4 regions of the Paenibacillus sp. JNUCC 35 genome follow, and region 3 is predicted to be linked to each of the others. Evidence: predicted binding sites of a transcription regulator. Region 3 holds the regulator's gene; each other region holds the start of a gene.
The links. Region 3 encodes Rex, which represses fermentation and respiration genes when NADH is low (regulators of the CRP and FNR family bind a similar motif). Its sites were predicted from a motif close to TTGTGAAATATTTCACAA; they were not measured.

Region 1: nirB (nitrite reductase large subunit NirB) is a predicted target of Rex. The motif match lies at 1,513-1,530, and genes of this name have one in related genera.
Region 2: adhE (bifunctional acetaldehyde-CoA/alcohol dehydrogenase) is a predicted target of Rex. The motif match lies at 2,668-2,685, and genes of this name have one in related genera.
Region 4: AC2TF6_RS19355 (cytochrome c oxidase subunit 2A) is a predicted target of Rex. The motif match lies at 2,170-2,187, and genes of this name have one in related genera.

What each region holds. Positions count from the first base shown of each region.
Region 1 covers NZ_CM177771.1:1,882,208-1,886,421, forward strand. Annotated here, with positions in the region: gene AC2TF6_RS08600 (AAA family ATPase) at 1-1,284, shown strand, start outside; gene nirB (nitrite reductase large subunit NirB) at 1,623-4,058, shown strand; gene nirD (nitrite reductase small subunit NirD) at 4,113-4,214, shown strand, end outside.
Region 2 covers NZ_CM177771.1:1,886,760-1,890,973, forward strand. Annotated here, with positions in the region: gene AC2TF6_RS08615 (formate/nitrite transporter family protein) at 7-795, shown strand; gene AC2TF6_RS08620 (Crp/Fnr family transcriptional regulator) at 1,096-1,821, opposite strand; gene AC2TF6_RS08625 (hemerythrin domain-containing protein) at 2,036-2,563, opposite strand; gene adhE (bifunctional acetaldehyde-CoA/alcohol dehydrogenase) at 2,729-4,214, shown strand, end outside.
Region 3 covers NZ_CM177771.1:4,080,807-4,085,020, reverse strand. Annotated here, with positions in the region: gene dinG (ATP-dependent DNA helicase DinG) at 1-2,312, shown strand, start outside; gene AC2TF6_RS18230 (redox-sensing transcriptional repressor Rex) at 2,299-2,922, shown strand; gene AC2TF6_RS18225 (inorganic phosphate transporter) at 3,022-4,035, opposite strand; gene AC2TF6_RS18220 (DUF47 domain-containing protein) at 4,059-4,214, opposite strand, start outside.
Region 4 covers NZ_CM177771.1:4,289,567-4,293,780, forward strand. Annotated here, with positions in the region: gene AC2TF6_RS19345 (b(o/a)3-type cytochrome-c oxidase subunit 1) at 1-1,375, opposite strand, end outside; gene AC2TF6_RS19350 (cytochrome c oxidase subunit II) at 1,405-1,875, opposite strand; gene AC2TF6_RS19355 (cytochrome c oxidase subunit 2A) at 1,930-2,103, opposite strand; gene AC2TF6_RS19360 (LTA synthase family protein) at 2,314-4,214, shown strand, end outside.

The DNA of each region.
Region 1 (4,214 bases), 2.2 Mb from region 3:
GAGCTGGACGCCGTGGAGGCCCGCCTGAAGCAGCTGGGCGAGCAGGAGCGCCAGGCGGAAGAGCTGCGCGGCCGCATCGAGAAGAGCATCCCGTTCATCGACGGGGTGCTCGCGAAGATCGAGCAGCTCCGCACCGAGGCGGCGGAGCTCGACAAAACCGCCCTGCAGCTCGCGACCAAGCTGCAGGGGCTGTCCCAGCTCGCCGCCGAGAAGGCGCAGCAGCTGCACGACCGCGTCGGAGGCGAGCCGGTGCCGCGCCAGATCGCGGCGGCTCAGGCCGAGCTCGATGGGCTGCGCACCCGCGCGGAGCAAACCAGGCTCGCGCACGAGCAGGCCCGCCGCGAGCAGCAGGAGGCGGCCCAGGCGCTCAGCGCAGCCGAACAGGCCGCCGCATCCGCCGCCGGGCAGCTCGCAGAGGCGCGGGAGCGGCTGGACCGCGCGCTGAAGGCTTCCTCCTTCGCGGATGCCGACGCCGTGCGGAGCGCGTACGTCGCCGAAGCGCAGCGCGCCGAGTGGAGCGCGGAGGCGCGGCGTCACCGCGAGCGCGAGCAGACGCTCCGCTCCCGGCTCGCGCAGCTGCGGGAGCAGCTTGCCGGGCGGACGGTCAGCGAAGAAGACTGGACCGGCATGCTGCTCGAGCTGCGCGAAGCCCAGGAGCGCGACGAGGCCGCGCTCGCGGTCCGCGCCAAGGCGGAACGCGACTGCGAGGAGCTGCAGGCGAAGCACGAGCAGTGGCGCCGGCTGGAAGAGCGGCGCAGCGCGCAGCAGACCTTGCACGGTCGGCTGGCGAAGCTGCAGTCCGTGCTGAAAGCGAACGCCTTCGTCGAGTTCCTTGCGGAGGAGCAGCTGATGCAGGTGAGCCGGGCCGCTTCGCAGCGGCTCGGGCAGCTCACCCGGCAGCGCTACGCGATCGAGGTGGACTCCGGCGGCGGCTTCGTGATCCGCGACGACGGCTCCGGCGGGGTGAAGCGCCCGGTCGGCACGCTGTCCGGCGGCGAAACGTTCCTGACGTCGCTCGCGCTCGCGCTCGCTTTGTCGGCGCAGATCCAGCTCAAGGGCGAGGTGCCCCTGGAATTTTTCTTCCTGGACGAAGGGTTCGGTACCCTGGACCAGGATCTGCTGGATATGGTGGTCACCTCCCTCGAGAAGCTCCACATGGACCGGCTTGCGGTCGGCGTGATCTCGCACGTGCCGGAGCTGAGGGCTCGTCTGCCGCGCAAGCTGATCGTCGAGCCGGCCGAACCGTCCGGACGCGGCAGCCGGGTAAGGCTGGAGCTGCTGTAAGGCCGACGGGCCGTATACGGCGGACGGCGGCTCTGCAGTGCTCTGCCTGCGTTTTTAGGCGTGTAGAACGGCTGTTTTCAAATAAATACGACAACGGTATCTTGGCTTGTCCATGGAATCCGATCAAGAAAGCACATTCCCGGTTTACCGGTGCGAATGTGCTTTTTTTGTATGGCGGCAGTTTCGGTTCACGTTTCTTTCAATCGATGTTCACATCTGTTTCCCGTCCTGTGACTTTTTTCACATCTGACCGGCACCGAAGACGTTTATACTTAGTATGTGCTTAATTTCACAAGTGAAACTTTTCAAAGATCGACCAAGGCAGGGGGCGTTAGGCAATGAATCGCAGAAAACTGGTGCTTATCGGAAACGGAATGGCAGGAGTGGGTGTGATCGAGCAAATTTTAAAAATCAACACCGGCTTGTTTGATATAACGATTGTGGGGAGCGAGCCTCACCCGAATTACAACCGGATACAGCTCTCTTATGTGCTTGAGGGTAGCAAAACGACGGATGAAATCGTCCTGAACGATTGGAGCTGGTACCGGGAAAACGGCATTGAGCTTCTGACGGGGACGACAGCGACTGCGCTGGATACGACGGCCAAAACGGTCACGACGGACCGCGGGGATGTCCTTCCTTATGACGTCCTGATTTTGGCAACGGGCTCGAAGCCGTTCATTCTGCCGGTTCCGGGCGCGGACAAAGAGGGAGTCGTCGGTTTCCGCGACATTGCCGACTGCGAAGCGATGACGGAAGCGGCCCGGACTTATCGACAGGCGGCCGTCATCGGCGGCGGCCTCCTCGGTCTCGAAGCGGCCAAGGGCCTTTCGAAGCTGGGCATGGAAGTGACGGTCGTTCATCTGATGGACGATCTGATGGAACGCCAACTGGACCCGGCGGCTTCGGGAATGCTGCGGGCGGAGCTGGAGCGCCAGGGACTGCGTTTCGCAATGGGAAAACAAACGAAGGAGCTAACGGGCGGCGTGCGTGTCGAAGGGCTGGCGTTTACGGACGGAACCGCGCTGGAAACGGACTTTGTCGTCATGGCGGCGGGAATTAAGCCGAACAGCGTTTTGGCCGCGGCCGGAGGCCTGGAAGTCAATCGCGGAATCGTCGTGGACGATTTTATGCGGACCTCGGCGCAGGACGTGTATGCTGTCGGAGAATGCTGCGAGCACCGCGGCGTGTGCTACGGGCTTGTCGCCCCGCTTTTTGAACAGGGCAGCGTGCTAGCCAAGCATTTGTGCGGGGTGCAGACGGCTCCTTATGAGGGAACGGTGCTGGCCACCAAGCTGAAAATATCGGGTGTGGACGTATTCTCCACCGGTGAATTTATGGATCGTCCGGATCTTACAATCGTCAAAATGCAGGATGACTGGAGAGGCGTGTATAAAAAGGTGCTCGTCCGCGGCAGCCGGATCGTAGGCGGCGTGCTGTTCGGCGATGTCAGCCAGGCGACCCAGCTTCAGCAGTGGATCCGAAGCGGCCGCGAAATGACCGAAGACGTGCACGCCGTCCTGATGGGAATTCCCGCGGGAGAGGAAAGCGGCGGCGGGGCGGAGCTTCTGGCCGACGAGGATATCGTATGCGGCTGCAACGGGGTGACGAAAGGAACCATCGTGGAAGCCGTCCGCGCACAGGGTCTGAAAACAGTCGACGAAGTGAAAGCCTGCACCGGAGCTTGCCGCTCATGCGGAGGCTGCAAGCCGCTTGTCGAGCAGATTCTGGCCGGCGTGCTGGGAGACGGCTACGAAGCGGGCACAGCGGCCCATGGCATCTGCGGCTGCACGCAGCTCGGCCGGGATGAAATTGTCGCAGCCATGCGTGAGCGGAAGCTGACGACGACCCGCGAGACCATGGCCGCTCTGAATTGGAGCAACCCCGAAGGCTGCTCGAAGTGCCGGCCTGCGCTCAACTACTACTTGACGATGTTGTGGCCGGAAACCTACGTGGACGAAAAAGAATCGAGATTCGTCAACGAACGACTGCATGCGAACATCAACAAGGACGGCACATATACGGTCGTACCGCGGATGTACGGCGGCGTAAGCTCGGCGGAAGAGCTGAAACGGATCGGCGATGTGGCCGTGAAATATAACGTCCGTGCCGTCAAAATGACCGGCGGACAGCGGATCGACCTGATGGGCGTTCGCAAAGAAGATCTGCCGAAAGTCTGGGAAGAACTCGGTATGCCATCGGGCTACGCGTACGCGAAAGCGCTCCGGACGGTCAAAACGTGCGTAGGCTCGACCTTCTGCCGGTTCGGCACCCAGGATTCGATGGGGATGGGACAACTGCTGGAGAAGAAATTCGAAAGGATCGACATGCCCGCCAAGTTTAAAATGGCCGTGAACGGCTGCCCGCGCAACTGTGCGGAATCGTGCACCAAGGATGTCGGAATCGTCGGCAATGACGGCGGCTGGGAGATTTACATCGGCGGCAATGGGGGCATTAAACCGCGGCTTGCCGATCTTGCGGTAAAGGTGAAGACGGATGAGGAGCTTCTGGAAATTACCTCGTCGCTGATCCAGTTTTACCGGGAAACCGCCAATTACCTGGAAAGAACATCGGATTGGGTCGAGCGGTTGGGTCTGGCTTATATCCAGAACCATGCGATCACGGATGAAGCGAACCGGCGGGAGCTTGTAAACCGCATGGAGACCGCCCTGACACGCGCGCACGATCCTTGGCAAAAAGTGATCGGCGACCGCCAGCTCCGTCAGGAACTGTATGAAGGAGTCAACGTGCCGGTAGGGCCGCCAACGGAATAAAGCGCATCGGACAGACAGGGGCTCTCAAGCAGCTCCCCAAAGGAGGAGAAATCGATGAACCGACAGCTTCAGGACAAACCGGAAACCTACGTTTGCATCGGCAGACAAGGTGATTTTCCGGCTCGGCTGGGAAAGACCGTTTTCGTGGGAGAAGAA
Region 2 (4,214 bases), 2.2 Mb from region 3:
CGCATAATGTTTACTGAAACCGTGGAAAAAATGGCCGCCGCGGCCGCGCAAAAAAAGAATTTTCTCTCCGAAAGCCTTCTTCGCTACCTGACGGCGGCGGGTCTGGCCGGTGCTTACGTAGGACTCGGCATCGTGCTTATCTTTTCCGTAGGGGCCCCGCTGTTTGCCGCAAAATCGCCGGTTACGACAACGGTCATGGGCCTGTCGTTCGGAGTTGCGCTCACACTGGTGATTTTTGCCGGATCGGAGCTTTTTACGGGGAACAACATGTATTTCACCATTGGGACGCTTTCGCGCAAAGTCACTTGGAAGGATACGCTCGTCAACTGGTTCTGGTGCTACCTGGGGAACCTGACGGGGGCTATGGTCCTCGTTCTGCTGGTCGTCGGTGCCGGGGTGTTTGCCAATATTAAGCCGGACCATTTGTTAATGACCATCGCCGCCAAAAAAATGAACATGGACACCACGCAGCTGTTTTTCCGGGGAATTCTTTGTAATTGGTTCGTCTGCCTGGCGATCTGGACTTCGATGAGAGCCAAAGAGGACACGGCGAAGCTGATCCTCATCTTCTGGATGCTGTACGGCTTTATCGCATCGGGGTATGAACACAGCGTGGCGAATATGACCGTGCTGGGGCTGGCCCTGATTCTCCCGCATCCCGAAACGGTTACCCTGGCCGGCTGGTTCCACAACATGATCCCGGTAACGCTGGGGAACATTGTCGGCGGGGCCGTGTTTGTCGGGCTGCTGTATTACTTCATCTCGCCTGCGAAACGGGGGGACGGAAGGCTGTAAACTAACTAAAGCGCAGCAGGCATAGCCCCGCAAGCGCAGAAAACTCCCTGATTTCAATCAGGGAGTTTTTTTGCGGCCGCAGCCGCGTGACCGGGGGCCGTCATCCTGCGCGGGGGCTGGCCGTTCGCCGCCATGCTCTTGCGCCTGCGCCATGCTGTGCCGGACCGCGCTTCCGGGAACCCCGGGCCCGGGCTCCCCGTGCCGGCAGCGCTAGCGCCACTCGCCGGGGCGCCCGGATATTTCAGCGCCGCACGACATCGGGAGCCGCCTCGTCGGGCCCAAATAAAAAAAGTGTGCCGGTTACATCCGGCACACTTCTACGGGGCAGTTTTCGCAGTGGCAAATGCCCTTTAAATAATTCAAATCGCGAATGATGATGTAGCCGTTATCCATTTCAATGGCCTGAGCTTTGCGCAGGTCGCTGAACATGCGGTTCACGCTTTCGCGGGTGGAGCCGATCATATCCGACAGCTCCGAGTGGGTGAGCTTCTTCGTAATGCGGATCGTCCCGTCCTCTTCGTGCCGGCCGTACGTGTTCGACAAGCGGATGATGGTGGAGCACAGGGCCCCGGGTTTTCCGTACAGCATCATATCGCGGTATTTTGTCTGCGTCATCCGGTGGCTGAGCCCCATCCAGCGCATAAATTCCAGAGCGAATTCGCCGCTCTGCCAGATCAGCATTTCCACGTCTTTCTTGTGCGCCACGCCGATCAGGGTTTCTTCCAGCACTTCCGCGCTGTACCAATGCTTCGTGTCGTCGTAGGGATCGATCATGCCGATCAGATCGCCCTGCTGGTATAAGTAAAGCACAAGATCCTTGCCTTCGTCCGTAGACTTCGTAGCGCGTACCCGGCCGTTTTTTATAAAATAAAGCTTGTCAGCCGTATCGCCTTCCCAAAACAAGTAGGCGCCGGGTTGAAGCTTCTGCTCATGCATAATATCCGTCAGCTTCTGCAAATTTTCCGTCTTAAAGGCAGCCGTGTTCCGGGGATTCGTATAGTAAACGGGATTTGTGCCGGTGTTCATGATGGCTTCCCTCCTCTTTGACTTCTGCTTCCAGTATACCGGATATGACGTAGATCATATATGACAAAAATCACATTTTGCGCACAATGTTAATAACCGCGCTCGTCCATATCCAACGCAAACCTTCCGTTTACAGGCAAAAGGACACAAAAAAACCGGAGTTCCGTCTGCATTAGGCGGCTCCGGTTTCCTTTTAATCGGGAAAAGCGGCTTTCTACGAATAAAACTGCTCGATATCGGTCAGCATCTGCTCGGCGAGCGGGAATACCCATTCTTTTTCTTTACGCATATGCTCAAGAAGAATGAAGCACGACTGGAGCACGTGGGATACCGAACGTTTGGCGCACAGGGGATCGAGGGTTTGACTGTCTTCTTTGAGAGCCTGAAAGAAAAGGCGCAGATTGTGGACGGCCATGTTGTATTCCTGCTTCATAACGGCGGTAGGGCCCATTTTGTCGCCCGTGTACAAATCAACGATAGGGAAAAGCGTTTCCTGTTCATCCTGCTGATACTGCTGGAAAAACTTCAAGAACCGTTCGGCGCGTACCTTCAGCTGGTGTAAATCGGTTTTGAGCGAATCCCGGCTTCCGGCGGCTCCGATTCCGCGTGCGAGCATTTGCAGCTCCAGCAGATCGGCCTCAAGAAATTCATGCTGCTGCTTCAAATAATATAGGGCGTCGGACAACTGGCTGCCTGGGTCCATAGAGGCATAGGGCAGACGTTCCACGGTTATTGTGCTCATCGTCATTTCCTCCTGTCGGGTCCTGCGGATGATGGTAAAGCGCGCGCGTGTTTCCTGTCTTCACCATAAGGCGGGGACGCTCTTTTTGTCTGTGAGAAATGTCATAGTGAAAAAATTCACAATCTCCTACAATGAAGGTGTAGAAAGAACAGAGGAGGCGGAGAGATGGCTGTACAGGAAAATGAGACCGTAAAACCCGCAGCTGCGGCGGCCAAAGAACAGGTAGACCGGCTGGTGCAGAACGCGAAGAAAGCGCAGGCCGCTTTTGAAGGCTTGGACCAGTCCCAGGTCGACCGCATCGTACAGGAAATGGCGTTGGCCGGCGTAGACCGGCATATGGTTCTCGCCAAGCTTGCAGTGGAAGAAACGGGGCGCGGCGTATATGAAGACAAGATCATCAAGAACTTGTTCGCGACCGAGTACATCCATAATTCCGTGAAGTACGACAAAACGGTCGGTGTAATCGACGACGATCCGACGACCGGCCTTACGTCCATCGCCGAACCGGTCGGAATTATCGCTGGCGTCACCCCGGTAACGAATCCGACCTCGACGACGATGTTTAAGGCGCTGATCGCGATGAAGACGCGGAATCCGATTATTTTCGCCTTCCATCCGTCCGCGCAGAAATGCAGCTCCGAAGCGGCCCGCGTTCTGTACGAAGCGGCGGTAAGCCACGGGGCGCCGAAAGATTGCATTCAGTGGGTGGAGAAGCCTTCTATGGAAGCGACACACGAGCTTATGCACCACGAGGGAGTGGCCCTGATTCTGGCTACCGGCGGCTCCGGCATGGTCAAATCCGCTTACAGCGCAGGTAAACCCGCTCTCGGCGTCGGTCCTGGCAACGTGCCGTGCTTCATCGAGAGAACCGCGGACCTGCGCCAGGCAGTCACGGATCTGATTCTCTCGAAGACGTTTGACAACGGCATGATCTGCGCATCCGAGCAGGCCGTTATCCTGGACGAAGCGATCGCGGCGGAGGCCAAGGCGATGCTGAAGGCGCAGGGATGCCATTTCCTGAGCGCCAAGGAAACGAAGAAGCTGTCCCAGTTCGGCATGAACGCCGGATGCGCCGTGAACGCGGCGATTGTGGGCCAGCCGGCGGCACGCATCGCCGAAATGGCGGGGTTCGAGGTTCCCGCCGGGACGAAAATCCTGATCGCCGAGCTGGACGGCGTCGGTCCGGCCTACCCGCTGTCCGCCGAGAAGCTGAGCCCCGTGCTGGCCTGCTACACGGCCGCCACGGCTCAAGCGGGCATTGCCCGGGCAGCGGAGATTGCGGCATTCGGCGGACTCGGCCACACCTCGGTCATCCATTCGAACGACGACGGAGTGATCGCCGCTTTTGCCAAGGAGCTGCCGACCTGCCGCATTATCGTTAACGCGCCTTCGACTCACGGGGCGATCGGGGATATCTACAACGCGAATATCCCTTCACTGACGCTAGGCTGCGGATCTTACGGCCGTAATTCCACTTCTTCGAACGTGACGGCGGTCAACCTGATCAACGTCAAAAAAGTCGCACACCGGACGGTGAATATGCAGTGGTTTAAAGTACCCGAGAAAATTTATTTCGAGAGAAACGCCACCCAGTACCTGGCGAAAATGCCGGACATCACGCGTGTTTTGATCGTGACCGACCCGATGATGG
Region 3 (4,214 bases):
GCTGGTTTATGTCGGAAATCGCCCGGTTCAAGGAACAGCAAACCCCTTTGGACCAATCGATTCACCAGTATTACCGCCAGTTCGCGCTGAACGTGCAGGACTGGGGGGAAGAAGACCCCGTACGCGACGAGAACGATGTGCTGGAACTGAGCGATTCTTTTGAAGACGTTTACGATCAGGTCAAAGAAGCGCTGAAAGCGAAGTTCGAGCATTTCGAAAGCCGCGAAGCCCAGGAAATCATGATTCATGAAATTGAGGAAGCCTTCCAGAACGACCGGCACCTCATGATCGAAGCCGGCACGGGCACGGGCAAATCGCTCGGCTATTTGATCCCGTCCCTGTATTACGGGATTAAACATGACGAGAAGGTGGTCGTGAGCACGCATACGATCAATCTGCAGGAGCAGCTGCGGGAGCGGGATATTCCGCTGCTTCACGACATTTTTCCGGTGAATTTCAAAGCGTCGGTTCTCAAAGGCCGCAGCCACTACTTGTGCCTCCGCAAGTTCGAGAACCGCATTTCCATGCAGGAGTTCGAAACGGGCAAGGAGGACGCCATTACGGCCGCCCAGATGGTCGTCTGGCTGAGCCAGACGCAGACCGGCGACGAGGAGGAGCTGCATTTCGGGAACAAAGGGGCCGCTTTCTGGCATACCGTTTCCAGCGATGCGGAGTCGTGTCAGAACCGGCACTGCCCGTGGTTCAAAAAATGCTTTTATCACCGTGCGCGCCATGACGCCAACAATTCGGACGTTGTCATTACGAACCACTCGCTGCTGTTTACCGATATGAAGGCCGAGAACCGGGTGCTGCCGGCTTATAAGCATCTCGTTCTGGACGAAGCCCACCATTTCGAAGAAGTGGCAAGCAAGCATCTGGGCAAGGAGCTTCACTACCTGGGGCTGACGAATCAGCTTCTCTGGCTGTTCAAGGACAGCCGGAATGGGCAGCTGCCGGCGCTCCGCACGAAGCTTCAACGGTATGACGACGATTACCGGGCGGCTACCTGGATGAACGGAATCGACAACCTGTTCCCGAAAACCTTGCTCATCAAGGAAGCTTGGGATTTACTCTGTGAAAAGTTTTACGAGCTGCTCCAGACGAATTCCGAACCCGGCCAAATCGACCCCGGTTCCCTGGTGATGCGTCTGAAGAAAGATTCGCTCCCCCCGAACTGGAGCGATTTCACGGATCTTGAGGAGATTTTGGAACAGCATGTTCAGGATGTGTATAAATCCGTAGATTCGCTCGTGCAGGATTTGAAAGAAGTCCAGGAAGAATACGACGTTCAGAGCTTCGTAACCGATCTCGGCGGCGTGGCGAAGGAACTGCAGGCAGCGAAGGAGACGCTTCGCTTCTTTATGAAGATGGCGGACGATAACTTCGTTTACTGGGTAGAAGCGGGGACGTACAACAAAAGCCGTTCGATCAACCTGATCTCCGTGCCGATGGACGTAAGTCCGCTTATCCGCGAACATTTCTTTGACAACAAAGAAAGCGTTATTCTCACTTCGGCCACCCTGTCGGTCAATAAATCGTTCCAGTATTCGGCGGATCAGCTGGGGTTGAAACTGCCGGCCGAAGAAGAAGAGAATCCGAAGCTGAAAACCGTCCAACTTCCGTCACCGTTTCAGTACCGGCAGCAGGCTCTTGTCTGCATACCGCGGGACTTTCCGATGATCCGGGGCCGCAGCGGCGAAGAGGAATTCCTCAAAGCGCTGACGGAATCACTCTCCGAAGTGGCCGTGGCTACGCGAGGGAGGATGCTCGTGCTGTTCACTTCGAACCGGATGCTGAAGCTTGCCCACGCGGTTCTGAAGGAAAATCTCCGCCCGCACGGCATCCATGTGCTGGGTCAAGGGGTGGACACCGGCAACCGCAGCAAGCTGACCCGGCTCTTCCAAGAACATAAAGCGTGCGTGCTGCTCGGCACAAGTTCATTCTGGGAAGGGGTGGACATTCCCGGGGAAGCCTTGACTTGTCTGGCAATCGTACGGCTGCCTTTCCAGCCGCCGAATCATCCGCTGGTTGAAGCGAAGAGCGAAAACCTGAAAAAACGGAATCAGAACCCGTTCATGAAGCTGTCGGTGCCTCAGGCCGTCATCCGATTCAAGCAGGGCTTCGGCCGGCTTGTACGCAGGGCTTCGGACAAAGGGATTGTGCTGATTTACGATACGCGTGTCATCGAGACGCAGTACGGGAAGCATTTTCTCTACTCCCTGCCGGGACCGAAGATTGAGCATATGCCTGTAGAGCGCATCGTACCGAGAATTCAGGAATGGATGGGAGAGAACTCGCTTGAAGTCACTTAAAATATCCGAGGCGGTCGTCAAACGGCTGCCGATCTATCTGCGTTTTCTTAATGAACTGTCGAAGAAAAACGTATTAACGGTTTCGTCCCAGGATCTGGGGCAGAAGCTGAATCTTAACCCGGCCCAAATCCGCAAAGACTTGGCTTACTTCGGTGAATTCGGAAAGAAGGGGATCGGCTACGATGTGACCTATCTTATCGAGAAGATCCGGCAGATTCTGAAGCTTGACCGCCAAATACCGGTTGCCCTCGTGGGAGCCGGTAACCTGGGACGGGCGCTGTGCAACTATAACATCTACTTGCGGGATCAGATGAAAATAACGGCGATTTTCGATTCGTCGCCGGACAAGATCGGCCAGGTCATCAATAACATGAGCGTTCTGCCCATGGAGCATCTGGCCGATGTTATCCGGGATTCCAGCATTCGAATCGGCATCATAACCGTACCGGCGCCGGAAGCGCAGAATGTCGCCAACCAATTCGTAAAGGCGGGTATCGAAGCGATTCTGAACTTCGCCCCGTCCATTCTGAAAGTACCCGAGGAAATCCGCGTGCATCATGCGGACTTTACGGCAGAGCTCCAGAGCCTGGCCTATTACCTTCCTGAATAAACAAGTGAGGTTTTGGTCTTGAAAACCAGAAAAACCGCTATATGGGCCGTGTAGGCCGTATGGCGGTTTTTTAATGGAACTCGCTATTTGATTTACATGTTAGACGAAGAACTTAAACAACACGGTGTACAGCACATAAGACAGAATGATGCTGATCGGAATCGTAATGATCCAAGTGATGATCATGCGTGTTACGGTACCCCATTTCACCTCATGAAACCGGAGTACGGAACCCGAACCGATGATCGCGGAGGAAATTACGTGAGTGGTCGAAAGCGGCATCCCCATATGCGTAGAAGTCTGAATGACGATGGAAGATGTCAAATCCGAGGCGAACCCGTTGATCGGCTCGATTTTGATCAAGTTTTTGGAGATCGTTTTAATGATTTTCCATCCCCCGATCGAAGTACCGAGACCCATTGCGGTCGCAGCGGCGATTTTCACCCACAACGGCACGTCCATGGTTGTCTGGGCTCCGGCAGCGACGAGTCCGAATACGATAATGCCCATCGCTTTCTGAGCATCGTTACCCCCGTGGGAGAAGGACAGCAGCCAGGCGGACAGGATCTGGAAGAACTTGAATACGCGGTTCAGCTTCGAGCGGGATTTGTTGCCCGTCAGGATGACCAGGTATTTGATGATCGTCATGATGATGTAACCGGCCACGAATGCGACAATCGGCGAAAGCACCAGAATCAGCACGATCTTGCCGAGACCGCCCCATTTGACGAAGTCGGCTCCCGCCCCGGCCAGCACGGCTCCGACAATGGATCCGATGAGCGTATGGGAGGAAGAGGAAGGAATGGCATAATACCAGGTTGCCAGGTTCCAGATAATGGCAGAAAGCAGAGCCGCGATAACGATAAATTCGCCGTGGTTGATCTTGGACGGGTCCGCGATCCCGCTGCCGATCGTCTTGGCTACCTCCGAAGAATACAGGGCACCGACGAAATTCAGACAGGCGGCGGATATAATGGCCACTTTCGGACTCATCGCACGCGTAGAGATCGAAGTCGCTACCGCGTTCGCCGTATCATGGAAACCGTTAATAAAGTCAAAGGCAAGGGCGAGAAATACGATTGCAATCAAGGTAATAAGAACTGTTGTCGTCATGAAATCCTCCTAAACTGCTGGGCCTACGAGTAGCGCAGCACGACGCTTTCCAAGATGTTGGCAACGTCTTCACATGCATCGGTGGTCTGTTCGAGACGTTCATAAAGTTCTTTGAGCTTGAAATCTTCGTAAGGATCGCGTTTGGTGATAAAAATTTCACGGATGCCTTCGCGCATCAG
Region 4 (4,214 bases), 210 kb from region 3:
GGTGATTCTCGTACGTCGTGTACGCGGTTCGGCGGGGAGAGCCGAGCAGGCCGACGGTGTGCATGGAGCCCGACATGAAGAACATGCCGACGCACCAGAGAATCGTCTGCCAAATTCCCAGCTTATGCAGCCTTTGCGTCAGCTGCCGGCCCGTAATCGCAGGGATCAGCCAGTAAGTGATCCCGAAGAAAGTAAGGGCCACGCTGGTCGCGACGGTCAGATGAAAGTGCCCCGTTACCCAGAGGGTATTGTGTACGACCTGGTTCATCTGGTTGCTGGCATTGATGATGCCGCCCGCTCCAGCCGGGATAAAAATCAGCATCCCCATAAACGGTGCGAAGAACCGGACGTCTTTCCAAGGGAGAAATTTAAACCAGCCGAACAGTCCTTTGGCTCCCTTCTCTCTGCCTGTCGTTTCGAAGGTGGCGAACAGCGAGAACGCCGTCATCAGAGAAGGCACGATGACCATGAAGGTCAGAATAACCTGGAGGAATTTCCAGAACGAGCTGATTCCGGGCTCTGTCAGCTGGTGGTGAAACCCTACCGGAATCGAGAACAGCAGGAACAGGATAAACGAAAGCCGGGCAAGCGCGTCGCTGAATATTTTGCCGCCGATAACTTTCGGAATAATCGTATACCAGCAAATATAGGCGGGCAGCAGCCAGAAGTAAACGAGCGGATGACCGAAGTACCAGAACAACGTGCGGCTCAGAAGGACGTTGACGGTGTCGACCCAGCCGAACGACCAAGGAATCAGCTGGAGCAGAACCTCCGCCGCTACCCCGATGGTCGCGACCTGCCAGAGCAGCATCGTAATAACCGCCATGAAGGAAAACAATGGCGACAGCTGCCCTTTATGAGTCCGCTTCCAATAGCGGTAATTGATGAAGATGCCGAAGCCGCTCATCCAGCTGCCCACGACAACCATCGTCAAAGCGATGTAGAAGTACGGCGATGCTTTAAGGGGAGCATAGAACGTGTACAGCACGGACGCTTTATTAAGCAGGATAAAAACCGTTCCCAGCGCCGTTCCGCCCGCCATCAGGCCGAATCCGAGCCAGGCGAGGCGCCGCGGCAGCGGCAGCAGCTCGCCTCCGAGCGTTTTGGAGATACCCGAATACAGGAACCCGATAATGAAAAAGGTTGTAAAAATGAGCGCCATCAGCACGCCGTGAGCCGTCAGCAGCTGATAATAACCGATACCGGCGGGCAGTTTGATCATGCCTCCGCGGACTAGGCCCTGCAGCACTCCGGCAATGCCTCCGAGAAGAAGAGCGCCGAAAGCGAATAAAATGTGAGCGAGGACGAGCTTGCTGTCTTTCGGATTAAAGGCAGCGGCGGCTTGCCGCGCCGGTTGCGTGTCGGTTCCGTTCATACATAACGACTTCCTTTCTGCCGGTGGGTTTAGTTAACGACAATCGTCGTCTTCATCCATTCGTGGGCTCCGCCGCAGTATTCGTTGCAGAGCACGAGATAAGAACCCGGCTTGTCGAACTTATACGTAAGATGATTCACTTCCCCCGGAAGTACCATCATGTTTACATTTGTGCCCGGGATTTCAAACCCGTGGACGACGTCCTTGCTTGTGATCATAAAATGCACGGTCGCTCCCGCGGGAATTTCCATCTTATCCGGCTTGTAACCGAACGCGAAAGCGGTCATAACGGCTTCGTATTCGTTCTCCCCTACTTTCTTCAGGCCCGGCTGATCGAAAGGCGGCGTCAAATCGACCTTCGCCGGATCGATCGTGTGCGCATGGCCGGTCGGCGGGTTCATTCCCATCGCAAACGCGGATACGCCGATCACGGACAGGAAAACGATGAGCATGGAGATGCCGAAAACGATCCAGATTTTCTCCAAACGATGAATATGCATGTAATATCCCCTCTTTTTTTTCCGATTCGCGGAACTTTTTGCGCATTTGCCCCGTTAACTTCTTATAAGGTACAAAGCAAATACGCCGAACCAGGTAATCAGAATAAACGCGCCCAGAATCATAACCGATGCGAAAGCGCCTTTCAGCTCCGGTTCCTTCTCGTTCGCCCCGCTTTGCGGAGCGGGCTTAATGTCCTGCTTTTCCTTGGCAGGCGCGAGCTTTGCCATAGCGGCATCCCCCTTTGTCAATGAAGCTTTTCATGGTTTCATCTTACCTTCGGCGTGAGCACCCACATGTGATAATAATCACAAATTCTTTATGAAATTGTAACGATTTTGTTACAAGGTTTTAGGTATCGAGTCCTGGTTCTACATGGTATAATGACAGAGCAAATCATATGTAAAATGTTTGTAAATTGAATGAACAGGAGATCTGTGATGCAGAAAGGTATTCATTTTATAGCGCGTCGGCTGCACTTATTCGTTTGGCCCCTGCTGCTCGTTGTCTTCATTGAGTTTTTAAATCGGGGAGGAGTGATGGCCGCCCTATCCTGGGTCAAGCACAGTCCGGGGGAAATGGTGCTGAACTATTTGCTGACCTTCTGCCTGTTCCTTGTTTTTACCGCTTTGACCGGCCGGAGCCGCATCGCGTTCTGGATCGTAGCCGCTTTCATGCTGATCTGCGGTCTAATCAGCGGAATTAAATTCAAAATTCTCGGTGTGCCTCTTCTGCCCTGGGATTTATTTCTCAGCAGCGAGACGACCGACATCGTACAATACTTGAACGGTTTGTTCGATAAAACGATCGTAATCGGCATTATCGTGTTCCTTGCGGCCAGCGTGGCCCTGCTCTATTTCGTTCCTTGGACCCATTCCCGCTTCCGCTGGAAAGAGAACATCGTTCTCGGTGTCCTTGGAGTCGCGCTCGCATGCGCCGTCTATTTCGACAAACCGGTTCCGATCAAATCCGCCCTTCATATTTCCACCATTCCCTGGAACCAGGCCGATAACTATCATGTCAACGGGTTTATGCTGTCCACCGTCATGAATATCGAGCAGATCATTATCGATGCTCCCCAGGGCTACAGCCAGGCGAATATGGACAATTTCGTGAAGCGGGTCGAACGCCGTACCAACGTAGATCCGAATGTAAAACCGAACATTATCGTCATTCTCGGCGAAGCTTTCTGGGATCCTACCCGGATGAAGAACGTAACGTTCAGCGAAGATCCGGTTCCGTTCATCCACCATCTCCAGCAGAACTATTCCAGCGGTTATATGCTGTCGCCTCAGTTCGGCGGCGGAACCGCCAATGTAGAATTCGAAGTGCTCTCGGGCAATTCGATCCGGTTCCTGCCGGAAGGCGCCATCGCCTATAACCAATACATGAACCGACGCGTCGATTCACTGGCCAGCATTTTAGCGAGACAAGGGTATCAGACGGCGGCCATTAACCCGTTCCATAACTGGTTTTTCAACAGCCGCAACGTGTACCAGAACTTCGGATTCTCCAAATTCATTTCTCAGGAGTACTTCGAGCCGGAATACAACGGTCCTTATCTGGCCGACAAAGCGGTGATGAACAAAATCATCGAGCAGGTCGACAGCACGTCCGGTCCTCACTTTGTATTCGCGAACACAATGGAGAATCACGCGCCGTTTACACCGGATAAATTCAAACAGAACACCATCAAAGCGAGCGGCAATTTCCCGGAGGAAACGAAGGGCATGATCGAAACACTCACCCAGGGCGTTCATAATACGGATGCCGCGCTCAAAATGCTCGTGGAACATTACGAGAAGAAAGGCGAACCGACGATCATCATGCTGTTCGGCGACCATCTTCCGGCCATGGGCAATAACTTCCAGGCCTACAAAGATACCGGATACTTGAAGGACGATGACGATTCCGCAGCCGTGCTGGATAAAATGTACACCCTGCCGGTCGTCGTCTGGGATAACTATTTGCCGAAGCACCAGGATAAGCTCGACATGAGCGCTTCCTTCCTCGGGCCTTATCTTTTGAATCTGGCGCAGCGCGAAGGAACGCCGTACACGGACTACCTGTTCTCCTTGTCCAAAAAGTTCCCGATGATCCCGCCCCGGAATCATTACGACCGGATGAAGCTGACCGAACAGGATGTAACGGAGTACCGGATGCTGCAGTATGACGTGCTGTTCGGGGAGCAGTACAGCTTTAACGGCTTCCGCGACAAAATCATCAATCCGAAATACACACTCGGCTTCGGTGAAATGACGATCGACAATGTGTCTCCGCTTCACCAAAGCACGGCCGGAGGCAGCAGCGGAGATTCTTCCGTCGAAATCAGCGGCAAGAA